Regions from separate parts of the Labrys sp. HAY1-8F genome, predicted to be linked through region 4. Evidence: predicted binding sites of a transcription regulator. Region 4 holds the regulator's gene; each other region holds the start of a gene.
The links. Region 4 encodes PhoB, which activates phosphate uptake and scavenging genes when phosphate is short. Its sites were predicted from a motif close to TGTCATNNANCTGTCAT; they were not measured.

Region 1: ugpB (sn-glycerol-3-phosphate ABC transporter substrate-binding protein UgpB) is a predicted target of PhoB. The motif match lies at 1,161-1,177, and genes of this name have one in related genera.
Region 2: ACR9ZN_RS28950 (YdcH family protein) is a predicted target of PhoB. The motif match lies at 1,157-1,173, and genes of this name have one in related genera.
Region 3: ACR9ZN_RS15065 (acetoacetate decarboxylase) is a predicted target of PhoB. The motif match lies at 1,250-1,266, and genes of this name have one in related genera.

Annotation. Positions count from the first base shown of each region.
Region 1 covers NZ_JBPGWZ010000002.1:4,852,484-4,854,682, forward strand. The annotation lists gene ACR9ZN_RS31495 (diphosphate--fructose-6-phosphate 1-phosphotransferase) at 1-880, opposite strand, end outside; gene ugpB (sn-glycerol-3-phosphate ABC transporter substrate-binding protein UgpB) at 1,263-2,199, shown strand, end outside.
Region 2 covers NZ_JBPGWZ010000002.1:4,327,102-4,329,300, reverse strand. The annotation lists gene gcvA (transcriptional regulator GcvA) at 1-528, shown strand, start outside; gene ACR9ZN_RS28955 (YdcH family protein) at 595-819, opposite strand; gene ACR9ZN_RS28950 (YdcH family protein) at 1,187-1,366, shown strand; gene ACR9ZN_RS28945 (DUF6600 domain-containing protein) at 1,526-2,199, shown strand, end outside.
Region 3 covers NZ_JBPGWZ010000002.1:1,299,865-1,302,063, reverse strand. The annotation lists gene ACR9ZN_RS15070 (patatin-like phospholipase family protein) at 1-382, opposite strand, end outside; gene ACR9ZN_RS15065 (acetoacetate decarboxylase) at 412-1,158, opposite strand; gene ACR9ZN_RS15060 (3-hydroxybutyrate dehydrogenase) at 1,341-2,129, shown strand; gene ACR9ZN_RS15055 (L,D-transpeptidase) at 2,195-2,199, opposite strand, start outside.
Region 4 covers NZ_JBPGWZ010000002.1:2,233,423-2,235,621, reverse strand. The annotation lists gene ACR9ZN_RS19420 (hypothetical protein) at 1-620, opposite strand, end outside; gene phoB (phosphate regulon transcriptional regulator PhoB) at 761-1,462, opposite strand; gene phoU (phosphate signaling complex protein PhoU) at 1,476-2,195, opposite strand.

The sequences.
Region 1 (2,199 bases), 2.6 Mb from region 4:
CGCGCGGCAGGTAACCCAGCGTGTCGACCCGGGCGCGGGCCTTGGGAAAGCGCTGCTTGAGGGCCTTCTGGATCTCGATACCGAGATCGCCACCGGTGAGTTGCACATTGCCATGGGCGTCGCGCTCGACCGTGCCGGCGGCGAGAGCCTCGGCCAGCGGCCGCCCGGTTTCGTCCTGCACGCCTTCCGACATCGATACGATGCAGCGGCCGACGCGGGTGTAGACGGCATCGACGTCGTTGAGGAATTGCTCGACCGAGAAGGACTTTTCCGGCGTGTAGATCAGATGGGGGGCCTCCTCCGGCGCCTGCTGCCAGCCGGCCGCAGCGGCGCTGAGGAAGCCGGCATGGCGGCCCATGACGATGGCGACATAAATGCCCGGCATCGCCCGGAAATCGAGATCCATGCTGACGAAGGCATTGGCGACGAAGGCCGCCGCCGAGATGAAGCCCGGCACATGGTCATTCTCCATCAGGTCGTTGTCGATCGTCTTGGGGGCATGCACGAAGCTGCAGGAGCCGGTCGATTGCTGGCGCAGGAGGTCGAGCGTGCCGGCGGTGTCGTTGCCGCCGATATAGATGAAGCCGCGGGCATCGAGCTTTTCCAGCGCCTGCAGGATGGTCTGGCAATAGGCCGGATCGGGCTTGTCGCGTGTCGAGCCGAGGCCCGAATTGGGCGTGCGGGCCAGGCGTTCGAGATCGGTTTCGGAGAGCGCCGTAAGATCGACTAGATCGCCGCGCGTCAGGCCCCGCACGCCATGACGGGCGCCTAGGATGCGCAGCGACGGGTCGTGCCGGCGGGCGGCGACGACGGCGCCGGCGAGGGTCTGGTTGATCACGGCGGTGGGGCCGCCCCCTTGGGCGATGACGATCGACGGCATGGAGCCTCCCTGGGCAGAATTTCCCGATATTGCCTACGAATGGGCAATATCGGGAAATTCTTCAAGCGTTTGAAATCCTGCAGCTTCCTCCTGACCAAGCCCGTGGCTCGATCAGGAGGAAGCTGCCTGACGCTCTGGTGTCCAGTTGCTTAGCCTCGAAACAGCCGGGCGGCAACGAGCGACTTGCCGGTGGATCAGAAAGCTGGCGATCGTTGCGAAGGCGGAAAACGGTGTTCCGTTCACGCTATCGACAGGCGCGTGCGCGGCCAGCTTGTTCCATTGTCATAATTGCTTCATTGTTCCGTCACGGAAGCGCTAACCATCCGGCCGTAAACAACGCCGTCCTTTTCAAGAAGCGGCGCACCGTGAGGGAGTATCATCCATGAAATTGAGCGTTTTGGCTTCGGCCACGGTTCTGTTTGCCGGTGTATCCACCGGGGCCCTGGCAGCCACCGACATACAATGGTGGCACGCGATGACGGGTGCCAATAATGATCGCATCGTCAAGCTGGCCAATGATTTCAATGCCAGCCAGAGCGACTACCGCATCGTTCCCGCCTATAAGGGCTCCTATGCCGATACCATGAATGCCGGCATCGCCGCGTTCCGGGCTGGTAATGCGCCTGATATCCTGCAGGTCTTCGAAGTCGGTACGGCAACCATGATGGCCGCCAAGGGCGCTATCAAGCCCGTCTACCAGTTGATGAAGGACGCAAACGAACCCTTCGACCAGAAGTCCTATCTGCCCGCCGTGACCGGCTATTATTCCAATGCCAAGGGCGAGATGCTGTCCTTCCCCTTCAATTCCTCGACCATGGTGATGTGGGTCAACGAGGATGCCTTGAAGAAGGCCAATCTCGCGGCCGCGCCCAAGACCTGGCCTGAGGCCTTCGAGGCGGCCAAGAAGCTGAAGGCAGCCGGCTATGCCACTTGCGGCATTTCGACGGGCTGGACAACCTGGGCCAACATCGAGGAACTGTCGGCCTGGCACAACGTACCGCTCTCGACCAAGGCCAACGGCCTCGATGGCTTCGATACCGAGTTGAAGATCAACAATCCGCTGGTGGTCAAGCATCTGGAGAATCTGATCGAGGCCCAGAAGGACAAGACCTTCGACTATTCCGGCCGTACCAACCAGGGCGAGGGGCGCTTCACGTCGGGCGAATGCCCGTTGTTCCTGACTTCGTCGGCCTTCCTGGGCAACGTCAAGGCCAACGCCAAGTTCAAATATTCGGTGGCGCCGATGCCTTATTATCCCGATGTGCAGGGAGCTCCGCAGAATTCGATCATTGGCGGAGCCTCGCTATGGGTGATGGGCG
Region 2 (2,199 bases), 2.1 Mb from region 4:
ACGCTCGCCGATTTCAGCCGCCAGGAAGTCGACGTCGCCATCCGCTTCGGCCGTGGCGCCTATGCCGGCCTGCGCTCGGACCGCCTGTTCGTCGAGGACGTCTTTCCGATCTGCAGTCCGCAGCTTCTGCATGGACCCATTCCGCTGCGAGAGCCCAACGACCTGCAATATTTCACCCTGATTCATCTCGACTGGCACAGCCAGGATTCGATGTGGCCGGATTGGCGCATGTGGCTGATGGCCGCCAAGGCCGACAAACCCGACCCGATACGCGGCCTGCATTTCAGCCAGTCGATCATGACCCTGCAGGCGGCCGTCGACGGCCAGGGTGTGGCGCTCGGCAACACCAGCCTAGTCGGCGACGATCTGGCGGCGGGCCGGCTGGTGCGCCCCTTCGACCTGTCGCTGAAGATCGCGCCGGAATTCGCCTATCATTTGGTGGCACCGCGGACAAAGGCGGACAAGCCGATGATCAAGGCATTCCGGGACTGGGTGCTGGCCGAGATCACCAGCGGCAAGGCCGTCTGACGGCCCGGTTCGCGCGCACGCCCTATCGTGACCCGCGCCCCATGCAATGCCGGTGACGCAAAAGCGTCAGGCGATGATATCCGGCGTCAGCAGGTCCTCCAGCAGGGACATGCGGTCCTTGAGATGGAGCTTGCGCTTCTTCAGGCGTTGAAGCTGCAGACGGTCGGGAGTTCCCACCTGTTCCAAAGCGGCAATCGCGGAGTCGAGATCGCGGTGTTCCTGGCGCAACTGCCCCAGTTCCGCAATCATCGCGGCTTCCTCCTCCTCGGTGAGTGGATTTGACAAGCCCATACCCTTCCATTCCGAATGGCAGCCTCGGTATTTGGACCGTCCTGCCGCCCCATGCCCCTTCGGGCACGGTGCCGAACTATGCCGAGCCGATTTCTTGCCCGCAAGCGCTGCGGCAAGATATCGCCATCTATTTACACCCGTTTGGCAAAGCTTGCCGGACAACTTTCACAAGCCCTTCCTAGGCCTTTGATCCAGCATTCTTTTTGGCTCTTCCACACTGCATTACCGTGCGGTAAGCTATTGTTCTGACTAAATTTATTGTTGCTTTGCACAATCGATTCACGGCGAGAATCCACGATTTTCCTTCGACATGCGTACCGTTTCGTGAGAACGTTGAATGTCGGAACTGTGACACAAGGAGCCGTTAATGCCTGTGCAGTCGCATTTGGTCGAACTGGAGCGCAAACATCACGCTCTCGAAACAGAACTCACCATCGCACTGGCTCATCCCTCCTCGGATGACCTCAAAATCGCAGAGCTGAAGCGCAAGAAACTCCTTCTGAAAGACGAAATTGCAAGATTGAAGAGCACCGAGAGGTTGCACTGAACCAGTCAAAGCTGGTGTATTCTGACCGCCGGACCGGAGCAAAATCCGGTACCGGCGGTTTCATTTTGTGGCCACTTTGTGCCAATTGATACGGACGGCTCCCCCAAACAGGTTCATCATCGGCCGTTATCGAAGCAATAACCCATGGAGGGGTTTGCTATGGCCGGCACGACACGCCATCTGGGGATTGGCCTCGTTTCTTCCTTCCTGCTGGCCTGTGCCATCCTGCCTACTGCAGCCACATTCGCGGACCGGGCGCGGGCCGCGCCCGTCGCCGCCATCCAGACGCAGGCTCCCAGCCTCGAAGAATTCAAGACCGTGCTGTCGGGCTACGGCCAATACATCTATTCCGAACGCTATGGCGAGGTCTGGAAGCCTTCGGTGGTGCCTGCTGGCTGGCACCCCTATCCGGCTTGCCGCTGGGTCTATGACCGCAATTTCGGCTGGACCTATGACGATCCCACCGTCTGGGGCAAGATCATCCATCATTACGGTCGGTGGGCCTCGGACGGCAGCAATGGCTGGGTCTGGATACCCGGCACGCAATGGAGCCCCGCCTGGGTGATCTGGCGCGGCGGCGGCGACTGGACCGGATGGGCACCGACACCGCCCGCAACCGACCAGCAGGAAATCAGCCTCGCCAATTTCAACGTGGACAGGCAATGGACCTTCATCGAGACGGCCAAGCTCGGCAATCGCTGTGAGGGTGAAGCTTCGGCGGCGCCAGTCGGCACCTTCGCCGGCTCGGTCCCGGTGACACGCATCAAGATCGTGCGCGGCATTGCCGTGTTCGTGCTGCCGCCGCCTGCAACCGTCATCGACTACGACACCGG
Region 3 (2,199 bases), 930 kb from region 4:
GAAGGCGCGGCTTGAAGAAGCCGGGCTGGCCTTGCGACATGGTGATCCAGGAACTGGTGCGGTTGCGGATGTCGCGGAACAGATCGCCTTCCGGCGTGTAGGCCCAGATCTTGCGGCCGGAGATCGTCTGCCAGAACTGCTCGAGCCGCTGCAGCCGGTGACGCGGCTCGTTGCCGGCGATGATCGAGGCGTTGATGGCGCCAATGGAGACGCCGGAGAGCCAGTTGGGTTCGCAGCCGGCATTGGCCAGCGCCTCATAGACACCGGCCTGATAGGCACCAAGCGCGCCGCCGCCCTGGAACACCAGGGCGATGCGATCATATTGCGCCGAGATCTCCTCGATGGTGGCGCGCGCGGCCTTGTCTCTGTTGCGTTCGAGCACGATGGAAAACTCCGGTCAGACAGGCAGGATCAGCGGGCGGTGGCGAGATAGTCGTGCACCACCTCGCCGAGACCGAGCGTGAGGTCGGCGACGAAATGCACGGCCGAGACGACTTCGAGCACCGGCAGGCGGCTGACGTCGGCCATCACATGGGCATGGAGTTCCAGCGCTGCCGGGGCCGTCCAGGCCTCCTTGAGCGTCACATCCGTGAGGTGGTAGCGCACAAGTTCGCAGATCCGCGGCGACCCGTCGACATGGGGGATGATCTTGATGAGGAAGTTGGGTGCGGCGAGCGAGTCCAACACGGCCTGCCGGTCGGCGAGGCGATGCTTGTAGCCCATGGTCCCGGTCGCGCACAGCACGCTACCATAATGCAGCGTCCCCACGATGACCTCGCCCTCATGCACGATCCTGGGCGTCGCCAGCTTCTTGGGAAAGCCCCACAATTCGCGCCCGCCGGCAATGGGGGCATCGTCGTCCAGATACATCGAATGCACATAGGCACCGTGCTGGCCCTTGTAACGCACGGGAATGACCTGCCCTGTCTCGGTGTAGTCACCGAAGCCGGTTGAATCAGGCATGCGGATGAACTCGTATTTGACCAGCGGCTCGTCGATCTCCAGCGGAGCGGGAACCACGGCCTCCAGCGCCTCGCGCGTCGTGCGATAGGTGATGATGATGTATTCGCGATCGAAGAAGCGGTAGGGGCCGGGCGGGAAGGAGGGATTGGTCAGCGGCATGGCATAGGCGCGCTTGACGACGTCGGCTTGGTCCACGGGATGTCCTTCATGAGAAAGCAGGGAAGGGATCGCCGCTATGTTGCACGGCAGCATGACAGGTCCGTGTCCGCCGCGCACAGGGCCGAACTGTAATAAGGGCGACATCTGGCCGTGCCAGCTTCCGGGCCGGTGGCACGTCGATGCCGCGCCTTCCCGCCTTCCTGTCTCATGAGATGAATATGGCCCAATTGTCTTCCCGCAATGCCCTGGTCACCGGCTCGACCAGCGGCATCGGCCTCGCCGTCGCCCGCGCTCTCGCAGCCGAAGGGGCCAATATCACCATCAACGGTTTCGGCGATGCAGACGCCATCGAGCATGAGCGGGCCGGCATCGAGAAGGATTTCGGCGTGAAGTGCCGCTACAGCGGCGCTAACATGATGGTTGGGGCGGAGATCACCGCCATGATCCATGAGGCGGAGGAAGCCTTCGGCAGCCTGGACATCCTGGTCAACAATGCCGGCATTCAGCATGTCGCGCCGATCGACGAGTTTCCGGATGACAAGTGGGAGGCGATCACCCGCATCAACCTGATCGCTTCCTTTTATGCGATCAAGGCGGTGCTCCCCGGCATGAAAGAGCGCAAATGGGGGCGCATCATCAACACCTCGTCGGCCCACGCCCTCGTCGCCTCACCTTTCAAATCGGCTTATGTTGCCGCCAAGCATGGCGTGACCGGCCTGATCAAGACGGTGGCGCTCGAGGTTGCCGAGCACGGCATCACCGCCAATGCCATCGCCCCCGGCTATGTCTGGACGCCGCTGGTGGAAAAGCAGATCCCCGACACGATGAAGGCGCGGGGCCTGACCGAGGAGCAGGTCAAGCACGATGTCCTGCTGGCCGCTCAGCCGACCAAGGAGTTCGTCACGGTCGAAGAGATCGCGGCTGTCGCGGTTTTCCTGTGCAGTGATGCCGCCCGGCAGATTACCGGCACTACCTTGCCGGTCGACGGAGGCTGGACGGCGCAATAGTACGGGTCATCCCGGATCTATGCCGCAGCATTTCATACTGCAGCGCGTCCGGGATGACACGAAATTCAGC
Region 4 (2,199 bases):
GCGGGGGTCATCACGATGGTTTCCGCCGTGCCGGAGCGGCCGCTTCGCAGGGCCTGGTCCTGCGCCGGCGAGCTGCCGCATCGAAGCTGCAGCGTCGCCTGGAACTTGGCGCTGGAAGGCTCCTCGCCATCGGCCTCGATGACCGCGCAATATTTGCCGTAGAGCTGGATGGCAGGACCGGCTGCCCGTAGAAGCTGCACGGAAACCCGGTTGCCTGGCGTCGCCCCCTGCTTGTCGCAGCCATCGTCCTGCAAGGCATAGATGCCGTCGGCATAGTTGCCCGCCTTCTGGGCATAGGACGTGTGCGTGGCGGGCGCGCGTCCGGCCTGCCTGACGGACAAGACGGTCCTGATCTGCCTGCTGCCATCGGGTGCGACCTCCACCATGGCCTCGACCTCGCATCGCGAGCCTTCCTTGCAGATACCGGCGACCTGCTCCTGCATGTCGCTGTCGGCTGCGATGAAGCAATCCTTGCCGATATAGGAGCCTGCCAAGCCGGAGCCGGTACCGAACTCGCCCGAACACAAGGTTTTCTTGAGCTTGGCCGCTGCGGCATCGCTGGGAAGCAGCGCCAACGAACTGGCAGTCAAAAGCGACGCGACGAGCAAGGAACGGATCATGGCAACCCCGGCATTTTCTTTGGCAAGTCGTCTTATCGCAAGCCTCTGAAATCGCCTAGATCGGGCGAGTACCGGGTACGTGATGCGACAAGGCCGGCGGTGAGCCGCCGGCCTTGGTGTCGGGCGATGAAATATCCGTCCTAGGCCTGCTTGGCGAAGGTCTCGTCGAAGGAATAGCCGGCGCCGCGAACCGTGCGGATCGGGTCGATCTCGCGCGTGCGGTTCATCGCCTTGCGCAGTCGCCCGACATGCACGTCGACCGTGCGCTCGTCGATATAGACGTCGCGGCCCCAGACGCTGTCGAGCAATTGCTCGCGTGCGAATACGCGTCCCGGCGCCTGCATCAGGAATTCGAGCAGACGGAACTCGGTCGGGCCGAGGCGGATCTCGCGATTGCCGCGATGAACGCGCTTGGTCTCGCGGTCGAGGGAAATGTCACCGGCCTTGAGCAGGGAGGCGACGTGATCGGGCTTGGCCCGACGCAGCAGAGCGCGCACGCGGGCCGAGAGTTCCGGCACGGAGAAGGGCTTGACGACATAATCGTCGGCGCCGGTGGCCAGACCCCGCACACGCTCGGTTTCCTCGCCACGCGCCGTGAGCATGATCACGGGCAGGCGCTCGGTTTCCGGCCGCATGCGGATGCGCCGGCACAATTCGATACCCGACAACCCCGGCAGCATCCAGTCCAGCAATACCAGATCCGGCACGCTTTCGCGCAGGCGGATCTCGGCATCGTCACCGCGCGCCACACTGTCGACCTCATAGCCTTCGGCTTCGAGATTGTAGCGCAGCAGCAAGGTCAGTGCTTCTTCGTCCTCGACGATCAGAACCTTGGGAGGCATGGCCTATCCCTTGTTACTTAGCCGGCACAGGAAGGTCGACGAGATCGGTGCTGTTGTCCGCCTTGGGCCGCTCGCCGGCCGGCGATTCACCGGTCACCAGGTAATGCACCGTTTCGGCGATGTTGGTGGCATGGTCGCCGATGCGCTCGATGTTCTTGGCGCAGAACAGCAGATGGGTGCAGAAGCCGATATTGCGCGGATCTTCCATCATGTAGGTCAGCAATTCGCGGAACAGCGAGGTGTACATCGCATCGATCTCGCCGTCCGAACTCCAGACCGAGAGCGCTTCTTCGACATTGCGCTGGGCGAAGGCGTCGAGGACCTGCTTGAGCTGCTCGAGCACCAGGTCAGCCATATGGTCGAAACCGCCGAAGAGCTGGGCCGGCTGCGCATGGCTGTGGATGGCCACCACGCGCTTGGCGACGTTCTTGCCGAGGTCGCCGATGCGTTCGAGATCGTTGGCCACCCGCAGGGCCGAGACGATTTCGCGCAGGTCGAGTGCCAGTGGCTGGCGCTTGGCGATGACCAGGATAGCCCGGTCCTCGACCTGGCGCTGGAGCTTGTCGATCGCCAGATCGAGCTCGATCACGGCCTTGGCGCGCTGGGTGTCGCGCTTGAGCAGGGCTTCGACGCTGTCGGCTACGCTCTTCTCTGCATAGCCACCCATTTCGGCGATCATGTTGCGCAATTCGCGCAATTCCTGATCAAAGGATGTAACGATGTGGTCGGACATGCCG